Regions from separate parts of the Dechloromonas aquae genome, predicted to be linked through region 2. Evidence: predicted binding sites of a transcription regulator. Region 2 holds the regulator's gene; each other region holds the start of a gene.
The links. The regulator FNR, encoded in region 2, switches genes on or off when oxygen is low (the NO sensors DNR and NnrR bind a similar motif). The targets are predictions, from matches to a motif close to TTGANCTAGNTCAA.
Positions count from the first base shown of each region.

Region 1: ccoN (cytochrome-c oxidase, cbb3-type subunit I) is a predicted target of FNR. The motif match lies at 1,459-1,472, and genes of this name have one in related genera.
Region 3: paaK (phenylacetate--CoA ligase PaaK) is a predicted target of FNR. The motif match lies at 1,202-1,215, and genes of this name have one in related genera.

Region 1 is NZ_CP144212.1:882,104-885,379, forward strand. It holds gene VX159_RS03990 (heavy metal translocating P-type ATPase) at 1-1,008, shown strand, start outside; gene ccoS (cbb3-type cytochrome oxidase assembly protein CcoS) at 1,008-1,205, shown strand; gene ccoN (cytochrome-c oxidase, cbb3-type subunit I) at 1,569-2,996, shown strand; gene ccoO (cytochrome-c oxidase, cbb3-type subunit II) at 3,016-3,276, shown strand, end outside.
Region 2 is NZ_CP144212.1:1,447,232-1,450,507, forward strand. It holds gene VX159_RS06580 (hypothetical protein) at 1-1,050, shown strand, start outside; gene VX159_RS06585 (SirB2 family protein) at 1,047-1,427, shown strand; gene fnr (fumarate/nitrate reduction transcriptional regulator Fnr) at 1,454-2,194, opposite strand; gene hemN (oxygen-independent coproporphyrinogen III oxidase) at 2,281-3,276, shown strand, end outside.
Region 3 is NZ_CP144212.1:2,745,401-2,748,676, forward strand. It holds gene VX159_RS12455 (MATE family efflux transporter) at 1-1,163, opposite strand, end outside; gene paaK (phenylacetate--CoA ligase PaaK) at 1,277-2,584, shown strand; gene VX159_RS12465 (fumarylacetoacetate hydrolase family protein) at 2,595-3,276, opposite strand, start outside.

The sequences.
Region 1 (3,276 bases), 570 kb from region 2:
CCGATTGCTTTGACGGTGGGGGCTGGTGCATTGGCCAGAGATGGTTTGCTGGTGACCCGCGGGCACGCAATTGAAACTCTGGCGAGGGCAACTCACTTCGTCTTCGATAAAACCGGTACGTTGACGACTGGAAACATGCGTTTGCTTGATCTTCTGCCGCTGGCTGGGTGCTCGCGTGAGCGAGTGCTGGCGCTGGCAGCTACGCTGGAGCAGGCCTCTGAGCATCCCCTGGCGGAGGCGCTGCGCGAGGCGTCGGATGTTCGGCTGGCGGTCGGGGAGTTGCTCAATGTTCCCGGGCGTGGCGTCGAGGGGGTGGTCGACGGCCGTCGTTATCGCTTGGGGCGGCCTGATTACGCATTGGATTTGGCTGGGGTGCCAATCGCAGAACTGCCCGCCGATTGGCTGGGTAGTGCCGACACGGTGGTCGCGCTGGCCGATCAAGAGGCTTGTCTGGGCTTGTTCAGAATTGGCGATGGCTTGCGACCTGAAGCGCGGCAACTGATTGGTAGTTTGCGCAAGGCTGGGCGCCATGTCGTGCTATTGAGTGGCGATGCGCAGGCGGTTGTTGAGCGAGTGGCGGCTGAACTAGATGTGAGCGAGGCGCATGCAGGGATGTCGCCGCAGCAGAAGCACGAATATGTTCACCGTCTGCAGGAGGTTGGTGCGGTTGTGGCAATGATTGGCGATGGCATCAATGATGCTCCGGTGTTGGCGCAGGCTCAGGTTTCGGTTGCCATGGGCGGGGGGGCGCAGTTGGCCAGAACCCAGTCTGATTTCGTTCTGCTTTCAGAAAATCTGGAGCACCTGCGTCATGGTTTGCTGCGAGCCATGAAAACTTTGAGGGTGATCCGTCAGAATCTGTGGTGGTCGTTTGCGTATAATTTTATTGCCCTGCCTTTGGCGATCATGGGCTATGTGACGCCTTGGCTTGCGGGTATAGGCATGTCCGCGAGTTCCTTGTTGGTGGTACTTAACTCATTGCGGATTCAGCGCTTGGAGAATGACTGATGGAAAGTGTTTATTTGTTGATACCGGTTTCGGTCGTCCTGGTCTTCGGAATTGCGCTTGCTTTTTGGTGGTCGGTGCGGAGCGGTCAGTTTGACGATCTCGAGGGGCCCGGCTTCAAAGTATTGATGGACGAGCCTCAGTTGCCTCCTGCGCCAGAGGGCGCAGGCAAGGATAAGAGCCAATCAGAAAATGTTTGACCTGCGTCAACGCTGAATTTATGCGGCTCCGGCAAGATTGAAAAAGGTGAGGCCGAAAGGATTCACATCGTTTCTCTGTTGGGGTTGGGGTGCGTTGCGGCGCACCCTTTTTTTGTCCACCGTACCCTGTGCTGCCTTTTGTCCGTGCAGCGTCTTCCGCGACCAGATTTGCTTTGCTGATATCCCTTGGCTGGGGCATTTTTCGCATTTGCGAAGTGTGCTTATCGGCAATCCGGACTAGATATTCGGTCGGTTGATCTAGGTCAAAACGCCCCGAGTAATCTAGAATACCATCCGCTTTCAAGTGCCCCCTTGGCATCAGGGAGGCGGGCATCCGTTTTTTCATTAACGAGAGGTGGGTTCATGTCTGGAACGCAAACCACATATAACGATAAGGTCGTACGGCAATTTGCCGTCATGACCGTCATCTGGGGCATCGTCGGCATGCTTGTCGGTGTCATCATTGCTGCGCAACTGGTGTGGCCGGAACTGAATATCGGTCCCTGGCTGCACTTCGGCCGTCTGCGTCCGCTGCATACCAATGCAGTGATTTTCGCTTTTGGTGGCTGTGCGCTCTTCGCTACTTCCTACTGGGTTGTGCAGCGTACGTGCCATACCCGCCTGTGGGGTGGTCCGCTGATTCCGTTTACTTTCTGGGGTTGGCAACTGATCATTGTCCTGGCCGCAGTAACCTTGCCGTTGGGTATCACCAGTGGTAAGGAATACGCTGAACTGGAGTGGCCGATCGATATCCTGATTACTCTGGTCTGGGTGTCTTACGCTGTTGTGTTCTTTGGAACCGTCGCGGTTCGCAAGGTTTCGCATATTTATGTTGCCAACTGGTTCTTTGGGGCCTTCATCATCGCTGTTGCGCTGCTGCATCTCGGTAACAGCGCTGCGCTGCCGGTGACCTTGACCAAGTCCTATTCTGCCTATGCAGGTGTGCAGGATGCGATGATTCAGTGGTGGTATGGCCACAATGCGGTCGGTTTCTTCCTGACCGCAGGCTTCCTCGGCATGATGTACTACTTCGTTCCGAAGCAGGCCGGTCGTCCGGTTTACTCCTATCGCCTGTCCGTGGTGCACTTCTGGGCGTTGATCTTCACCTACATGTGGGCTGGTCCGCACCACTTGCATTACACCGCCCTGCCTGACTGGACCCAGTCCGTCGGTATGCTCTTCTCCCTGATCCTGCTTGCTCCGTCTTGGGGTGGGATGATCAACGGCATCATGACCTTGTCTGGCGCCTGGCATAAGCTGCGCGACGATCCTGTTCTGAAATTCCTGATCACCTCCCTGTCCTTCTACGGTATGTCCACGTTTGAAGGCCCGATGATGTCAATCAAGACGGTTAATGCGCTGTCCCACTATACCGACTGGACTGTCGGTCACGTGCACTCCGGTGCTCTCGGCTGGGTTGCCATGGTTTCGATCGGTTCGATCTACTACCTGTTGCCCCGCTTGTTTGGCAAAACCGAGATGTACAGCACCAAGCTGGTTACGACTCACTTCTGGATCGCAACCATCGGTACGGTTCTCTACATTGCTTCCATGTGGATTGCCGGTGTGATGCAGGGCCTGATGTGGCGTGCAGTTAACGCTGACGGCACCCTGGCTTACAGCTTTGTCGAATCGGTCAAGGGCTCTTACCCGTTCTGGGCTATTCGTGTCCTGGGTGGTGCTCTGTTCCTGTCTGGTATGGTGATCATGGCTTACAACATGTTCAAGACCATGGCGGGTGGCAAGACGGAAGACATGCCGGTCATCGCTCCGGCTGGTCATCACGCTTGATTAGAGGTAAAGAACAATGATTAAGCACGAACAAATCGAAAAAAGCGTACCGCTCCTGATCATTCTCACCTTGTTGGTTGTTGTCTGGGGTGGTTTGCTCGAGATCGTTCCTCTTTTCTTCCAGAAGTCCACCACCACTCCGGTCGAGGGCGTAAAGCCTTATGATGCGGTTCGCCTTGCGGGACGCGACATCTATCTGCGCGAAGGTTGCTACAACTGCCATTCGCAGATGATTCGTCCGTTCCGCGCCGAAACTGAACGTTATGGTCACTATTCCGTA
Region 2 (3,276 bases):
CCTTTGCAGCTGGCGCGTGGCCTGCATCCGCTGCTGTTGCTCGGTGCGCTGATGCTGGCGGCAGGATTGCTGTTCGGCAGGCCAGGCTGGTTGCAATTGGCGGCAGCCCTGTTGCTGTCGGCTGGTGGCTGGTTTATCCATTCTGCCGTGCAGGCTTTGTGGCGGGTACCCCTTACCAGCCCTACCATCGCCGGCCTGAAGCTGGCTTTGCCAGCGTTGGCGCTCAGCTTGCTGCTGGGGGGCGGGTTGGCCCTGACCTTGGCCGGTGGCTGGGCCTGGCCAGTTTCGGGGGTGACTGACCTGCATGCGGGCTGGGCTCTCGGCGCCTGGGCCACCGTCCTGCTCGCCGCCGTTGCCTATGTCGTGGTCCCGATGTTTCAGTTAACGCCGGGCTATCCGGCGCGAGCCGGCTGGCTGTTTCCCTGGGCAATGTGTGGCGTCGTGCTGTTTTGGTCGCTGGCCGAGATTTTCCGGTTCGCTGCGGCCGGTTTGCTGGCTCGCCAGCTGGCTGCCGGCCTGGGGCTGGCCTTTGCCGTTCAGACCTTGTATCTGCAGGGGCAGCGGCGGCGGGCGCGGCCCGACGCGATTTATCGTTTCTGGCAAGGAGGGCTGCTTTGCGCGGTTTTTGCGCTATTGCTGCTGTTGACCGTGAATGCCTTGCCCGAGGCGTTTGCCTGGGCTGGCTGGCCGGTGCTGATCGGGGTCTTGCTGCTGCCCGGTGCCTTTGTCGCCTTTATTTCCGGAATGCTATACAAGATCGTCCCTTTTCTGGCCTGGATGCATTTGCAAAATGCCGGACAGGGCAAGGTTTCGGCTCCCAGCATGGGTAAGCTGTTGCCTGAACGCGATGCTCTCTTGCAATCACGCTTGTATTTCACGGCAATGCTGCTCTTGCTGCTGGCAGTGTTTTTCCCCGACTGGCTGGCACGGCCGGCTGGTCTGAGTTTTGCAGCAGCCATGCTGTGGCTGGCGAGGAATTTGTGGTTGGCCTTGCGGCGTTATCGGGCGCACCAGCGGCTATTGTCGGGTATCGCGGAGGAGGGGGCGTGAGCTATCTGTTGTTGAAGCATCTGCATGTCAGTTGTGTGGTGCTCAGTGGCATCGGCTTCTTGCTGCGGGGGCTGTGGATGCTGCGGGGGTCGCCGTTGCTCGGTCATCGCCTGACACGCATATTGCCGCATCTGATCGATAGTTCATTACTGGGCAGCGCGTTGCTTCTGGCGTGGTTGAGCGGTCAATATCCGTTCATGCTCGACTGGCTGACTGGCAAGTTTTTTGGTTTGCTCGCTTACATCGTCCTTGGGGCGCTGGCCCTCAAGCGTGCGCCCACCTTGCGTGGGCGTGCACTCTGCCTGGTGCTGGCGGTGGTGGCTTATGGCTACATCGTCAGCGTTGCCATGACCCGCAATCCGTGGCCCTGGGCTTGAGCGGCAAGCTTCCGCCCCTGTTCGGGTCAGTGTTGCGGGTGCATCAGGCTCTTGAGTCCGGCAACATTGAGAATGCGGATGTGTTTCTGCTGGACTGCGATATGGCCCTCTTCCTGGAAACGGGAAAAGGCGCGTGAAACGGTTTCCAGTTTGAGACCCAGGTAACTGCCGATTTCCTCGCGGGTCATCCGCAGGTAGAACTCGGAGGGAGAAAAGCCGCGCGCGGTGAAGCGCTGTGACAGGTTGAGCAGGAAGGCGGCCAGGCGCTCTTCGGCGCGCATTGTTCCGAGCAGCATCATTACACCATGGTCACGGACGATTTCGCGGCTCATTACCTTGTGGAAATGGTGTTGCAGGGTATGAATCTCGCGCGACAGGGACTCCAGGCGCGAGAAGGGGATCGCGCAGACCTCGCTGTCTTCGAGGGCGATCGCGTTGCAGGTGTGGTGTTCAGTGCTGATTCCGTCAAGTCCGAGCAATTCGCCGGCCATCTGGAAGCCCGTCACCTGGTCCCGGCCGTCGGAGAGCAGGACGCCGGTTTTGAAAAAGCCGCTGCGGATCGCGTAGATTGCATCAAAGGTTTCGCTGGCGCGGTAGAGGTGGTCGCCACGCTTGACCCGGCGGCGGGTCGAGACCAGATCGTCGAGGCGTGCCATTTCCTCAGGCGAGAGCCCAAGCGGCAGGCAGAGCTCACGCAAGTTGCAGTTGGAACAGGCCGTTTTGATGACCGCGAGGGATACTTCTTCGTTCAGTTTGTGCTGACCCATACGCAACCTGCAATCGATTGATCCATGTCAACCGTTAAAATCGACCTTCCGAACATAATGCCGCAAAAAGCGAGGCGCCTAGCTCAATGAATTTTGCCACTGAAAATCTGGTTTTTGATCCTGAAATCATCCGTCGTTTCGACGTCAATGGACCGCGTTACACATCCTACCCCACCGCGGATCGTTTCGTCGAGGCATTCGACTCCGATGCCGCCAAATTGTGGCTGAGCAAACGCAACATCGGCGGTATCAGCCGTCCCTTGTCGCTGTATTTCCATATTCCTTTCTGCAACACCATTTGCTACTACTGTGCCTGCAACAAGATCATTACCAAGGATCACGGGCGCAGTGCCAAGTATCTGAAGTACCTGGGGCGCGAACTGGCCTTGCAGAGCGCGGCGCTCGAAGGCACCGACGGCGAACACGAGGTCATCCAGCTGCACTGGGGCGGTGGTACGCCGACCTTCCTGTCGCACGACGAGATGCGCCAGTTGATGGGCGAGACGCGCAAGCATTTCAAGTTGCTTGAAGGCGGCGAGTTCTCGATTGAAGTCGACCCGCGCAAGGTTGATACGGCAACCGTGGCGCTGCTTGGTGAACTCGGCTTCAACCGGATGAGCGTCGGTGTCCAGGATTTCGACGAACGTGTTCAGGCGGCGGTCAACCGCATCCAGAGCGAGGAAGAAACCGCCAACGTGATCCAAGCGGCCCGCGCCAATGGCTTCAAGTCGATTTCGGTGGACCTGATCTACGGCCTGCCGCATCAGACCGTGATGGGCTTCAACCGCACGCTCGAGCGTGTGCTGGCGATGGACCCGGACCGTCTGTCGATTTACAACTATGCGCACTTGCCCAGCCTGTTCAAGCCGCAGCGCCGGATTGCCGAAGACGATTTGCCGTCGGCCGACAGCAAGCTGCAGATTCTGGCGCTGGCAATCCGCAAGCTGACCGAAGCTGGTTACGTCTTCATCGGCATGGACCACTTCGCCAAGCCTGACGACGAGCTCGCCGTGGCGCAGCGGCAAGGACGCCTGCACCGCAATTTCCAGGGCTATTCGACCTATGCCGACTGCGACATGCTG
Region 3 (3,276 bases), 1.3 Mb from region 2:
TGCAGCAGCATCGGCAGAAAAGTCACCCGGCAGGCCCGCAGCACATGCCCGGCAATGGTCTGCAAGGCATCGCAAAACTGATAAGCGGCAACATACAGGATCAAGCCAAGAGCCACGTCACGCACCGCCGGATCGTCGGTATAACCGGCGGTCAATGGCTCGGCGGCCAGCCACAGCAAGCTGCCGGTCAGCAAGGATGAGAGCCCGGCCAGCCACAATCCGGCCCGAACCAGGGCTCGCACCCCGCCCCAGTCGTGCGCGCCCAGTGCCTGCCCCACCGCCGCCATCACCGCAATCCCCAACGACAGCGGCAACATGTAAGCCAGGGCAGAAAGATTGGCCACGATCCGGTGCCCGGCAACAACCGTAGCCCCGAGTGAGGCAATCAGCAGCGCAATCAGTGTAAAGGCGGTGATTTCTACGAAATTCGACACCCCCATCGGCAGCCCCAGACGCAGCAATTCGCGCCAGATCGGCCAGCGAGGGCGCTTCCAACCACGCAAAGGCCGGTAACAGCGACCGAGCGGCCCGTAATGCAGATAGGCGGCAGCACCACCGCAGGCCACCCAGCCAATCAACACATTCGACCAGGCGCACCCCACCACTCCCAGCGGTTCGCCAGCCCAGCCTTGCAGGGCCAAACCCCAGGCCAGCAAGGCATGCACCAGCAGCGCGGCAAGACCGATCAACATCAAGACCCGTGGTCGCCCAAGAGCATTGCAGAAAGCGTAAAAGGTCCGGTAGCACAAAGCTGCGGGCAGCCCCCAGGCAAGAATCTGCAAATATTCCCGAACCTTGGCGTCGACCGTGGAATCCATGCCAGCACTGCCCAGCAGGAAGCCGGGAAAGATCAGCAACAGCATTCCCGGCACGCTGAGCAGCAGCGCCAGCCAGAATGTCTGCTGCAGGATTTGCACCACCTTGCCCCCCTCGCCTGCGCCGTGCGCATGGGCCACCATCGGCGCCACAGCCTGGACGATGCCAACCAGCGCAAACACCAGCGAGATATGGATGCCTCCGCCAATTGCCACTGCCGCGAGGTCGGCTGAACTGACATGACCGAGCACGGCGGTATCAACCAGCATCATGCCGACAGAAGACAACTGGGCGATCAGGATCGGCAAGGCATGGGCCAGCAGCCTGCGGGCGGTTGAATAAAGCATGGGCGGCATTGTCGCATAGCCGGACATGCTCACCGAGGTTGACCTGGCTCAACAATACCCCTGCCGGCAACGGGGAAAATCCCCGGTTCATAACAACGAACAGGGAGACCCTCATGGCAGGAAAACCAGGGCTGCATGCCATCGAGCACGCCAGCCGCGATGAAATTTCGCAGTTGCAAACCGAGCGTCTGCGTCAGACGCTGCAGCAGGCCTACGCCAACGTCCCGCATTACCGCCAACGCTTCGACGCTGCGGGCGTACATCCGGACGATTTCAAATCCCTGGCCGACCTGGCCAAGTTTCCGTTCACCACCAAGCAGGACTTGCGCGACAACTATCCTTACGGGATGTTCGCGGTACCGCGGGAAGAGGTGGTGCGGATCCATGCCTCCAGCGGCACCACCGGCAAACCGACGGTGGTCGGCTACACCCGGCGCGACATCGACACCTGGGCTGATCTCGTCGCCCGCTCGATTCACGCCGCCGGCGGGCGCGCCGGCGACATCCTGCACGTCGCTTACGGCTACGGCCTGTTCACCGGCGGGCTGGGCGCGCATTACGGTGCCGAACGCCTCGGCTGCACGGTGATCCCGATGTCCGGCGGGCAGACCGAAAAGCAGGTGCAACTGATCTGCGACTTCAAGCCAAGCATCATCATGGTCACCCCTTCGTACATGCTCAACATCGCCGACGAGTTCCGCCGCCAGGGCATCGACCCGCGCAGCACTGCACTGCGCATCGGTATCCACGGCGCCGAACCGTGGACCGACGCAATGCGCGGCGAAATCGAGAATATTTTCGGAATCGACGCGGTCGACATCTACGGCCTCTCGGAAGTGATCGGCCCCGGCGTCGCCAACGAATGCGCCGAGAGCAAGGATGGACCAGTGATCTGGGAAGACCATTTCTACCCGGAAATCATCGATCCGAGCACCGGCGAAGTGCTGCCTGACGGCTGTCAGGGCGAACTGGTGTTCACCTCGCTGAGCAAGGAAGCGATGCCGGTGATCCGCTACCGGACCCGCGACCTGACCCGGCTGCTGGCCCCGACCTCACGCAGCATGCGGCGGATCGGCAAGATCACCGGCCGCTCCGACGACATGCTGATCATTCGCGGGGTCAACGTCTTCCCGTCGCAGATTGAAGAGCTGATCCTGCGCCAGCCCAGGCTGTCGCCGCACTACATGCTCGAGCTGACGCGCGACGGCCACCTCGATTCGCTGAAGGTGAACGTCGAAATGAAGCCCGAGTTCCAGTTCGTCGGCCAGGCCGAAAAGGAATTTGCCGCGCACGACCTGCAACACCACATCAAGTCCTATATCGGTATTTCAGCCCGCGTCGAAGTCGTCGATAGCGGCGGGATCGAGCGTTCAGTCGGCAAGGCCCGGCGCGTCATCGACCGCCGCCCGCAGGCAAACTGAAGCACCAGGATCAGACAATCCTGGCCCGCAGCGGAGGCAGTCCGGCGACCGTTCCTTCAAGACGGTCGCCACGTTGCAGCGGCCCGACGCCAGCCGGCGTCCCGGTGTAGATCAGATCGCCCGCTGCCAGGCTGACCAGCGCCGACAACTCGGCAATGATCTGCGGCACCTTCCACATCATCTCCGACAAGTCGCCTGCCTGCCGGACCTCACCATTCACCTGCAAACCGATCTCGCCGCCCGCCGGATGGCCGCAATCAGCGACCAACACCAGCGGCCCGCATACGGCCGACTGGTCAAACCCCTTGCTCATGTCCCAGGGATGCCCCTTTTCCTTGGCCCGCGCCTGCAGGTCGCGACGGGTCAGGTCGAGGCCCACGGCGTAACCCAAAATCAGGCTTTTGGCCTGGTCGACCGTAAGATTGCTGCCTCCGTCGCCCAAAGCCACCACCATTTCCACCTCATGGTGCAAATTGCTCGTCCGCGGCGGATAGGACACGCTCAATTCGCCGTCTCCGGCGACCAGCGCATCCGCAGGCTTGGTAAAGAAAAAAGGCGGCTCCAGGCCTTGCGCCTGATCGACCGCCCCCATCTCGCGCGCATGCTCGGCGTAGTTGCGGCCAACACAGAAAATACGCCGAACGGGGAAACGTGCCGCACTACCCTGAACGGGCACCAGCACCGGAGGCGGA